Regions from separate parts of the Pseudoalteromonas sp. SR41-7 genome, predicted to be linked through region 2. Evidence: predicted binding sites of a transcription regulator. Region 2 holds the regulator's gene; the other holds the start of a gene.
The links. The regulator ArgR, encoded in region 2, controls arginine synthesis, uptake and breakdown. The targets are predictions, from matches to a motif close to ANTGAATANNTATTCANT.

Region 1 (4,555 bases), on a different contig from region 2:
TAAAACAGTGAGTTTAAAGTGCTTAAATTTTATTAAAGGCAACTTTTAATTGAGAAACTAAAGCCGGATCCATATTTATATTACAGGCAAAAAATAACGGAGACTGAGTTGTGTTTAAATCAAGTAATGGTTCTAGTAACTCAAGCTTAGGCTCTGTTTTAACTCGATAGTTAAATTGCTTTTTGTTGAGGATAACAAAATCAAGTATATGGTGACGAGTGCTTATGAGTTTATCTATTTTATCTAGGCTATCGATGAGTAATAAATGCTTGCTTTCACTAAAGCCCCTTTCAAGCAAATAATGATGACTAAAGTTATCACGCAGTACTGCTATTTTGTATTTTTTAGCATCATTGAGTGTGTTTAACTTTATACCTCTGGATTTTAGACCATAAATGGCAGAGTCAAAGCTTTCCAGTTCGCCTACCCAGTTAAACTTACTTTCTCTATTAGGTAATCGAACAATCGAAAATATACAGGTGTTTTTATCGCGTAGCGCTGCATTGTAGGATATGGCCCAACTATGCGCCAACATAGTGTAGTTTATACCTGTACCTTCTAGCGCTTTATGAACTTTTTCGACAGAGCGGCCAACGAGTTTGTTATCTTCATTAATATACTGAAAGTCCGGAAATACTTCCGTTACTATTGTAATTTCAGCTGCATCAACTTTAATACAGCTAACGAACAATAAAAAGATCAACAATTTCATCTAGCGAGGCCTCAACTAACTCATTATATGTATTTAATAAATATAGCTGAGGCTTTATGAACTGCTAGTTTTTAGTCATGTGATGCACACTTATACGCTGATAGTGCTAGTATTTATAGCTTCTACAGCTTACTTGTTCATTGCACTAATTAAAAAGGCTGAAATTTTAGCGCCTTCTCTAAGTGTCGTTTCTGAGCTTGATTGGCCAACTAAAGAGCTGTCGGTAAATGGCGCTATCTCCATAATATCTGCACCCGTAATAGGAAACTCATCCGCAATGGCTGATAAAATATCAAGCGCATGCTGAGGCGTTAAACCGTGATGCTCTGGCGTACCTGTGGCAGATGCAAACTCTGCATCAAGTGCATCAATATCAAAGCTTACGTATATTTCATCAACGTTATCGGCTTTTAACTGTGCAATAGCGTCGGCAGCAACCGCTGCTGCGCCGCGTTCAATGATTTCATGTGCCCAGTGCTGTTTAACACCAAAAGTATTTTCCCAATGCGCTTTAGGCTTGCCACTTGAGCGAATACCAAATTGTATTAAATGATGCGGCGCCGGTAAAAACTCTAGTATATGTGTACACCACGAGCCAAAACATAAATCAATACCTAAGCGCTCCACAAGTAAATCGGTATGCGCGTCAAAGTGAATAATAGCCGTGCGCTTACCTTGCTCACGTTTTGCTTTTAAGTACGCTTTAGTAAGTGGGTAACTAATTGAGTGATCGCCACCAATACCAAATAATCCTTTATCTTTAAACGTTGCGTAAAAACTGTCGCACACATCTTCAGTGATTGATAACGGGCTTACGTAATAATCGTTATCTTCATCACCATATAAGGCTTTTTGGCAATTAGAAATGGTTGCATCATTTAGGTATTTGTCATGAAGTAAATGTGGGATTACACGTACATCACCTAAATCAAACGAATGACACTGAGGTTGCTGATCAATTAAAGCTGAGCGCACAAACAGTGGCCCCCAGTTTGCTCCGCGTAATATCCCACCGCCACAGTCTGAACTAATACCTAACATAACGGCTTTATGTGGTGAGTTTGGTAATTCGTTTAAAGACTCGCGCCACAAGTTATCAACGTTTTCAGTTTGTCCGTAAAGTTTATTACGCAGTGCGGCTTTGCGCTCTTTTGCAGTATTTACTGTGTATACGCCATCGCCCGGTGCGCACAAACAGTGCTCAACTTTGTTTTTAAATGCTTCAAATTGTGTGCTCATAATAAACTCCTTCGGTTTTTATTCTGTACGTAGCTAATTACTTTTGAGTAGTTATGCAAAATCACTAAAAATGCCTAAACTTCAAATAAATGCCACTTTGCTAAATAAGTCAGTGCTTAATATAAGTAAACACGTTAGTTTTTACGTGTTCACTAAAAACTTAAGTCATTGAATTTATTTGATATTAATTAAAATCTGTAATCATCCATTTAATCGTAGTTACGCGCTTGAGTGATACTTATTATGTCTGCTTGAACATGTCAACAGCGCAACAAGGCTACGTATATAAGTACTTGAGTGAATATTCATAGTTGGTGAATAAATCAAATTAGCCCTTAAAATTATTAAGGCTTTATTGGAAGAGTTAAGACAAAACGGACAATCGTCCTGTACTTGATAAACGTTTCTAGCAATCATGCTAGATTGACAACAAATTATTATAAAAGGCTTAGCTATGGAAAAGGTATTTCACTTAGGACTATGTATTGACGATCTTAAAGGTGCAAAACTTGCGATTGTACCGGGCGATCCAGATCGTGCAGCACGTATTTCACAATTCCTAGACAACCCAACCTGCCTTGCTCAAACTCGCGAGTTTCATGTTTATTTAGGTCAATTAAACGGCCACTCTGTGGTTGTATGTTCTACAGGTATTGGTGGTCCATCTACGTCGATTGCAGTAGAAGAATTAGCACAACTTGGCGTGCGTAAATTTTTACGTATTGGTACAACCGGTGCAATTCAGCCACACATTAACGAAGGCGAAATTTTAATTAGCCAAGCGTCTGTACGCTTAGACGGTGCAAGCCAACATTTTGCACCACTTAGCTACCCTGCTGTATCTGACTTTTATGCAACACAAGCTATGGTACAAGCATGTAAAAACCTAAATATCGATTTTCATATTGGTATTACTGCATCAAGCGATACATTCTACCCAGGGCAAGAGCGTTACGATACGCACTCTGGTTACGTTCCTAAATCACTACAAGGTAGCTGCGAAGAGTGGCAAAAATTGGGCGTGATGAACTACGAAATGGAATCGGCAACATTATTTACTATGTGTGCAGCCCTTGGATTACAAGCAGCATGTGTAGCAGGCGTACTTGTTAATCGTACCCGCCAAGAAATACCAAATGTAGACCACGGTGAAATTGAGCGTAAATCTGTAGCAGTAGTATTAGAAGCAGCTAAAGTATTACTTGATTAATACAGGTTATAGCAGTTAGTGAGTGAGTTATTTAATTCGATAGAATGACTCGCTTTAATAAAGCACAGCTCCGGCTGTGCTTTATTGTAAGCAAGCCACTATTTAAGTGGTGCGCTAATTACTTTAAGTGCTGGTAAATGCGTAAAACTGGCAAGTACAGCTTTTGCCACTTGCGACTGGTTTTCACGACCCGCTGTTTCGAACAATGTTATTCCCTTCACCGTACTTTCGTTAAAGCTAAGCCCAGCTAAAAAAAACTGACTTAGTGCACTTTGTAGTGGCGATAAACTTGGACTGTAAGCTGCATTTTCGGCGTAACTTCCGTAAAAATCACCATCACTAAATGTACTTATTTTTACGGCGCTAAAGTTTTGGCTGTAAGGCACATACGCATTAAGTGCAAAACGCGCAAGGGTTTCATCAAGGCCATCAAAGCTAAAATTACCTTGCTGTGGTTTTGGGTTAAATAAGCTAAATTCGTTACCTAAATCGGTAGGTCCAAATGAATGCGGCAGTAATTCAGCAAGTTTAAATTGCTGATCAGGAAGTAAAATATCAAACTCTTTCGCATCAGCGAGTTCGTTCATAAACTGGCGACAATACCCACAAGGCGCATCGCTAATCGCAATTTTAACTATTTTTTTAGCGCCGTTTAACCATGCGTTATTTATAGCCGATTGCTCTGCATGAACCACTAAACTCAATGCTTGATGATCAAACTCTACATTCGCACCAAAGTAAAAGTTTACCTCACCCTTTTCATCAAGTGCTTTAACAATTGCGCCTACATGAAAATCTGACACTGGCGCAACGGCATACTCAGAAGCTAAAGGTACTAAACCTTGTAGTAATACATCATCAGACACATTGAGTTGCGCGCATAACGCTTTAATATTATTAAAATTTAATATGCCACGTTGTGATTTTAATTGACTACGTAATGACGCTGTTTGCGCTACGCTTAATGTGAAGTGCGAATTTGTAAGTGCTGTATCTTGCTGTACAGTAAAAGTTGCTGAAGCCATAATATTTTTTAATTATTCAATGGCTAAGTAGTTTAAAAGGTTAGGATGTTAAATACCAGCCTATTTAACGCAAAAAAAGGGAGCACATCGCGTGCTCCCTTTTAATACCAATAGGTATACCTAACAAAATAAAGTGTTAGCCGGTATTACGCATACCTGCAGCTATACCTGTCATCGTGATCATTAACGCATTATCAATGTCACCTTCGTTTCGTTTTTCCTCTGAGCGAGCACGGCGTAAAAGCTCAACCTGTAATAGGTTAAGTGGATCGGTGTACGGATTACGTAAACTAATCGACTCCTTAATCCAAGGTTGTTCGGCGAGTAGGCTTTTTTGTGGGCTAAGTGATTGCACCAAGCTAATCGCTT
Region 2 (7,518 bases):
CCTCATTAAATATGGAGTATCCAGTTAAGTCGGGTGTTGAATTATCAACTTTGGTTGCCTCTTGGGGTAGCTTTAAAGAAGACAGCTTGCCACTTGATGAGATTAGTAAATATCGTCCGTTAGCACTTAAGCTAATTGATGAGGTGAAGTTCGATCTTTAATGACTAATAAATTTAAGCTGTCTAAATGGCAGCTCTTTGCGTGGTCGACAGGCTTAATTCTATCGGCTCCGTTGTTTTTTCTTCTTTTTGAATCTCTACAAGGTAGCTCTGAGGTGTTTTCTCACCTGTGGGATACCGTGCTTTGGGATTACATAAACAATACCGTATTGCTTGTTTTAGGTGTTTGCGTCCTTAGCTGCGCCATAGCTTTGCCACTTGGGTGGCTAACGGCTTACTGTAGTTTTCCGGGTAAAAAACAGTTTGAATGGGCTCTTATGCTGCCCCTTGCTATGCCCACCTATATTATTGCCTATGTATACACTGATTTATTAGATTATGCGGGCCCTGTACAAATAGCACTGAGAGAATGGTTTGGCTGGCAATCGCCTAGCGACTATTGGTTTTTTGATATACGTACATTACCCGGCGCCATCGTTATGATTGCCTTGGTGCTTTACCCGTATTTATTTTTAATTTTTAAAACGGCCCTTCGCGAGCAGTCATTCAAATTAGTACAAGCTAGCCAGTTAATGGGGCTATCTCCTTGGCAAAGCTTTTTTAAAGTTAGTTTAGTGCTCTCTCGTGGGGCAATTGTGGCGGCTCTTGCACTTATTAGTATGGAAACCATGGCCGACTTTGCAACAGTGAGTTATTTTGCCGTAAGTACATTAACAACCGCCGTATACGATACGTGGTTTGGTTATTACTCACTTACAGCGGCCGCTAAAATATCGGGTGTGATGTTACTGCTGTTATTTTTAGCATTAATGGCAGAGCGTTTTAGTCGTCGTAATCAAGCGGTATTTGAGCGCCAATCAAGTGTAAATAGCGAATCGCTCTATGTATTAAAAGGAAAGTCTGCTTGGCTCGCAACGGCATTTTGTAGCTTTATTTTACTTATCGCTTTTGTAATTCCTATTGCAGTACTTATAAATTACGCCATTACCTACTTTGATAAAGCATGGAATGTTGAGTTTTTTAGTTACGCTTGGCAAAGTTTAAAGGTGGCGGGAGTTGTAAGTGTTATAACCATTACATTGAGTGTTTTTGTGGTTTTTTATCAGCGTGTTGCAAAGCAAGCGTATCCGCTTATTCCTGGGCGTTTAGCAAGCACAGGTTATGCGTTGCCAGGAACTGTTCTCGCTATTGCGGTTTTATTACCTCTTACATTATTAGAGAGCACTATTAACACAGCGCTCGAGAAGTATAACTTAGACATTGGCTTACTGCTTACAGGTAGCATTCTTACTATTATTATTGCTTATATTGTTAGGTTTTACGCCATTGCACACGGAGCAATTGAGTCGAGTTTTTTACGTATTAGTCCATCACTTGATATGGCAAGCCAATCAATGGGTAAAAGCCAAGGGCAAACGCTGCGTTTAGTGCACCTACCTTTACTGCGAAGAGGATTGCTCACTGCTGCCTTATTGGTATTTATTGAGTGTATGAAAGAGTTGCCAGCTGCGCTATTGCTCAGACCGTTTAATTTTGAAAGCTTAGCTACTCATGTATTTCAGTATGTGAGTGATGAGCAATTAGAGCTTGCTTCAATATCGGCTTTATTTATTGTTATTGTTGGGTTTATTCCTTTGTATTTTATTAATCGTTCTATGGAGCAGCGTAGTTAAATGAGTAGTTTAATTTTACAAGGCGTGAGCTATCACTATAACGGCACAAAGGTTATTCACGATTTAGATTTAACGGTGGGTAAAGATGAAATTGTTTGTCTACTTGGAGCGAGTGGGTGTGGCAAAACGACCACGTTAAAAGCGATTGCAGGTTTAATTGAAGCTAAGCAAGGGTCTATTTTTATAGACGGTAAATTAGTGAGTGATGAGCAATCTTTTGTCTCACCTGAGCACCGTAACATCGGCATGATGTTTCAAGATTATGCGCTGTTTCCGCATTTAACGGTGGCAAATAATATCGCATTTGGGCTTAGTAAAATGAGCAAAGCTCAAAAGCAGCAACGCGTTGATGAAATGCTTAAGCTTGTACATTTAATTGGCTGTGCTGACAGGTTTCCACACCAGTTATCGGGTGGTCAACAGCAGCGTGTAGCTATTGCTCGTGCATTAGCTTATAAGCCTAGTTTATTGCTACTTGATGAGCCCTTTTCAAATATCGACACACAAGTACGCTTTGAATTAATTGCTGATATACGTCGAATTATTAAGGCAACTCAAGTATCTGCTGTATTTGTTACACATTCAAAAGAAGAGGCATTTGCCTTTTCAGATACACTGGCCATTATGCATCGCGGTAAAATTGAGCAACAAGGCACGCCTGAGCAGCTTTTTGCAGCTCCATGTTCAAAGGAGGTTGCAGAGTTTCTGGGTCAGGGCATATACTTAAGCGCAGAAGTGTTAACCGCAACTGAATATAAAACACCATTTGGTTTAGTCGAATCTTATGTTGAGAGTAAGCATAATGTAAGTGCAGGGCTTATATATGTGCGCCCTCATCAAATAGAATTAGTGGCAGATAACCAAAGTGACAAATTCAGCAAGCGAGCTACAATCATAAGTCGTCGCTTTGTTGGTTCGGCGTATGTTTATTCGCTTGTTATTGATGAACAAGAAATTGAAGTTGCTGCACAATATGGCCAGTCATTTGAAAATAATGATCAGGTTATAATAAAAATAAAACCTCACACGGTGAATTTTTTCGAATCGTAATTAATTTGTTATTCGCTGTGTTTTTATCTGTAAAACTAAGGAATAACAATGGCGCAAGCGCAATCAGGGATTTGTGCTGAAGCAAACTTACACGGTTTGCACTTATTTTTTAATGTGTTTGATGGTCAAGACGAATCACTTCGCGCAAAGTTAAAACAAGTAAGCGCTATAGAAGAAGAGTTTAGCGATCAATTTTCAGAATCAATGCTCTCTTGTATGGTTGCTATTGGTGCGCAATACTGGCCGCATATCCTCCCTGAATACATTCCAAGCGAATTACAGAGCTTTCCCAATATAACCCATAGCGATCACCAAATGAGCGTACAACCGTGCGATTTATTTGTGCAAATTCGCTCTGACCGTGAAGATGTTAACCATTTATTTGCGCTGCAAATTTTAAAATTATTTGCCCCCGATGTTGAGCTGGTGGAGCAAATTCGTAATTTTCGTTTTTTAGATGGTCGTGATTTTAACGGTTTTATTTATGGTGGCGACACCGCACATGGAAGAAAAAAGCGCGCTACGGCTTTAATCAGCAACCCTGGTAGCTTTGAAGATCAGGGGAGTTATATTCATGTTCAGCGTTATAAACATGATTTAACTATGTGGCAGCATTTATCATTGAGTGAGCAAGAGCAAATAATGGGACGTACGCGTCTTGATAACACGCTAATTACTCCAGCGGTCGAAACCAGCCATGCTTCGCGAAGTGAGCTAAAAGACGAAGACGGACAACCGCTACTATTAAATCAAAGCATGCCTTATGGCGACGTGTATGAGCAGGGAATGTTATCAATTACATGCGCTTGTACGGGCACCGCATTTGAAAAAGTACTTAATAGTCGTTTAGGGGAAGGGGATTGCTACGACCACTGGCTTGATTTTACTCAAGCCGATATGGGCTCTGCTTTCTTTGCACCTTCAATAGGGTTTTTAAAACAAATTTAGTTTGCTATTAAACTGTATCAAATAAAATGCGAACACGTTCAAGTGTTACATCTATTTCAGATATTTTAGCAGGAGCGATAAAAATAGTATCGTCGCCTGCAATTGTTCCTAGTACGCCATCTGCTTTACCTAATGAATCTAATAAACGTGCAATAAGCTGAGCAGCACCTGGGCTGGTACGAATGATGATCATCATTTCGTTGTGCATAATGTCGATTACTAATTGGCGTAATGGGCTTTTAGCCGTAGGTACACCCATTTCAGCAGGTAAGCAGTAAACCATTTCTTGTTTGGCATTACGTGTGCGTACAGCGCCAAATTTACTTAACATGCGTGATACTTTACTTTGGCTTATATTGTCAAAACCTTGATCTTTTAACGCATCAACTATTTCGCCTTGAGAGCCAAAATTTTCTTCTTTTAATAGTGATTTAAATGCTTTTACCAGTGCTTCTTGTTTATCTTGTGGTTGCATAGTCTTTATTCGTTTTTGTTATTTATGCCGCAAATTCTACACAAAAATGAATAATTATGCAGCAGTTGTTTAGTTAACTTGCCAGTTTGATGCGTTAAATCACATAAGTTTACGACTATGGTCGAAAATATACTTGAAATAGACAGGATAAATTTGTTTTTAGTCGCTAATTTCATTATCTTAAGAGCCACAAATGTTTCCTACCTCAAATTACGGAGAATTCCAATGAAAGTTGCTGTATTAGGTGCTGCAGGCGGTATCGGCCAAGCGTTGTCTTTATTATTAAAAACAGGCTTACCAGCTGGCTCTGAATTATCACTTTATGATGTTGCACCAGTGGTACCAGGTGTTGCGGTTGACCTTTCTCACATCCCAACAGATGTTAAAGTTGCAGGCTTTGGCGCAGACGATTTAAATAAAGCGCTTGAAGGCTCTGACATCGTTCTTATCCCAGCGGGTATGCCACGTAAACCAGGTATGGATCGTGCTGATTTATTCAATGTAAATGCTGGCATCATCAAAACTTTAGCAGAAGGCATTGTTGCCAGCTGTCCTAAAGCGTTAGTAGGTATTATTACTAACCCAGTAAATGGCACAGTTCCAATTGTTGCTGAAGTATTCAAAAAAGCAGGTACTTACGACGCTAAACGCGTATTCGGTATTACTACGCTTGACGTTATTCGTTCAGAAGCATTTGTTGCTGAACTTAAAGGCGTAGACGTAGCAACTGTAAAAGTACCAGTAATTGGTGGTCACTCAGGCACAACTATTCTGCCTCTACTTTCTCAAGTTGAAGGTGTTTCTTTCACTGATGAAGAAGTTGCTGCACTTACTCCACGTATCCAAAATGCGGGTACTGAAGTTGTAAATGCTAAAGCAGGCGGTGGTTCAGCTACGCTATCTATGGGTGCTGCTGCAGCTCGTTTTTGTATGTCTTTAGTTAAAGGCCTACAAGGTGAAGAAGTTGTAGATTACGCTTACGTTGCTGTTGAAAATGGCGATGCAGAGTACTTTGCACATCCAGTACGTTTAGGTAAAAACGGCGTAGAAGAAATTCTTTCTTACGGCGAACTAAGCGCATTTGAAACAAAAGCAAAAAATGACATGCTTGAAACTCTGAAAAAAGACATCAAAGAAGGTGTTGATTTCATGGCGTAATAGCCAGTTTAAGCAACAAAAAAGCCTGCATTTGCAGGCTTTTTTATTGCTCAGAATTAATGTCACACTGTGTAACTAGTTAAAACTAGTGGTCGCGGTCAACCGCAATACGGGCAAGGCTTATAAGTGCTTGCTTATAGTCAGACTCAGCTAAAAAGTCTAAACAGGCAATGGCTTTTTCGGCCTCAAGCTCTGCTTTTTGCATTGTAAACTCAAGCGCATTAGTTTGTTTTAGTGCAGTTAAAATTTCTTCTAAATGCTCCATACCATTACTGTGCTCTATTGCATCACGAATGAGCTGTGTTTGCTGCTCGCTACCATGTTGCATAGCATAAATAAGCGGAAGGGTTGGTTTGCCTTCAGCTAAATCATCGCCAATGTTTTTACCTAGCTGCTCAGCATCTGCATTGTAATCGAGTACGTCATCTACTAGTTGAAACGCAGTACCTAAATGCATACCGTATAGGTTTAGTGCATCAAGTGTCGCTTGGTCTTGCTCTGTGATAATGGCAGCAAGGCCTGTAGCTGCTTCAAATAATTTAGCCGTTTTAGAGTAAATAACCTGCATATAGCTGGCTTCAGTCGTATCTGGGTCATTGCAGTTCATCAGCTGCAATACTTCACCTTCAGCAATAATGTTTGTTGCATCGGCAAGTACTTGCATAATCTGCATTTTTCCAAGGCCAACCATAAGCTGAAATGAGCGAGTGTAAATAAAGTCACCAACCAATACGCTAGCAGCATTACCAAATTCAGCATTTGCTGTAGGCGTGCCACGTCGTAAGTTTGATTCATCTACAACATCATCATGCAATAGCGTTGCTGTATGGATAAACTCAACAATTGTTGCAAGTGTTATGTGATCTTTACCCTGATAACCGAGCGCTTTGGCTGCTAAAATAGCCAGCATTGGACGAACGCGTTTGCCGCCACTGCTAACTATATATAAACCAAGCTGATTAACTAACGCCACATCTGAGCGCATTTGCGCATGTATAAGTTGATTGACGTCATTCATATCGCTTTCGATTAACGCCTGGATAGCTTTTATATCCATTGATCTCCGAGCCAATTTTTATGTGTGAACGGCGCAGATTGTACAACAAAAAATGCACTAGCTCGATATTTTGTGACGATTGATTGAAAAAACACTATTAAAGTACTTAATTTAGACTGAATTAGCCAAGATAACTGATTAATTGATAATCAATATACAGTTTATGGTGTGCTTAGATATTGAGCTGTGAGGGTCATATTTGAGTACATTAATTTATTTCGGCTAAGAGTTAAAAAGCGCTTGGCAAAAGGGCCAATTAATATAAAATGGGGTAAATATTGAATTGCTCTCAAAGCAGGTACTTTTTATTCATTTTAATTACAAAATAGGCTTGCTAGTTATTTCGCGTTAGCGTAAACTTCGCGCCCTATCGAAGAATATTTTAGTTGCGCCGATTTGAGGGTGCACAGACGGAGTTAATTATGTACGCGGTTTTCCAAAGTGGTGGTAAACAGCATCGTGTGACTGAAGGTCAAACGATTCGTCTTGAAAAATTAGACGTTGAAACTGGTGCGGCAGTAGAATTTGATTCAGTACTTTTAGTTGCTGATGGTGAGAAAATCGAGATCGGTGTACCGTTCGTAAACGGTGGCAAGATAACAGCTGAGGTTGTTTCACATGGTCGCGGTGAGAAGATTAAGGTTGTTAAATTTAGACGCCGTAAGCATTCTCGTAAGCAAATGGGCCATCGTCAATGGTTCACTGAAGTTAAAATCACTAGCATTAGCGCTTAATTAGAGGTACTTAGAAATGGCACATAAAAAAGCAGCTGGTAGTACTCGTAACGGTCGCGATTCAGAAAGCAAACGCCTAGGTGTTAAGCGTTTTGGTGGCGAATCAGTTCTAGCGGGTAGCATCATTGTTCGTCAGCGTGGAACTCGTTTCCACCCTGGTACTAACGTAGGTATCGGTAAAGACCACACTATCTTCGCAAAAGCAGATGGTAAAGTTCAGTTTGAACAAAAAGGTCCTTTAAACCGTAAATACGTAACTATCGTAACTGAGTAATCAGTAAGGTAGTTAAAAACCCCGCCTTTG

Region 1: the regulator ArgR is predicted to act here: its motif matches at 1,994-2,011, upstream of H5092_RS08365 (arginase family protein).

Annotation. Positions count from the first base shown of each region.
Region 1 is NZ_JACJEF010000005.1:86,975-91,529, forward strand. Features, by position in the region: gene H5092_RS08360 (transporter substrate-binding domain-containing protein) at 23-712, opposite strand; gene H5092_RS08365 (arginase family protein) at 842-1,951, opposite strand; gene udp (uridine phosphorylase) at 2,406-3,161, shown strand; gene cdd (cytidine deaminase) at 3,260-4,186, opposite strand; gene ppc (phosphoenolpyruvate carboxylase) at 4,323-4,555, opposite strand, start outside.
Region 2 is NZ_JACJEF010000002.1:171,932-179,449, forward strand. Features, by position in the region: gene H5092_RS03490 (Fe(3+) ABC transporter substrate-binding protein) at 1-161, shown strand, start outside; gene H5092_RS03495 (iron ABC transporter permease) at 161-1,792, shown strand; gene H5092_RS03500 (ABC transporter ATP-binding protein) at 1,793-2,842, shown strand; gene H5092_RS03505 (Dyp-type peroxidase) at 2,891-3,790, shown strand; gene argR (transcriptional regulator ArgR) at 3,798-4,265, opposite strand; gene mdh (malate dehydrogenase) at 4,491-5,423, shown strand; gene ispB (octaprenyl diphosphate synthase) at 5,509-6,480, opposite strand; gene rplU (50S ribosomal protein L21) at 6,903-7,214, shown strand; gene rpmA (50S ribosomal protein L27) at 7,231-7,488, shown strand.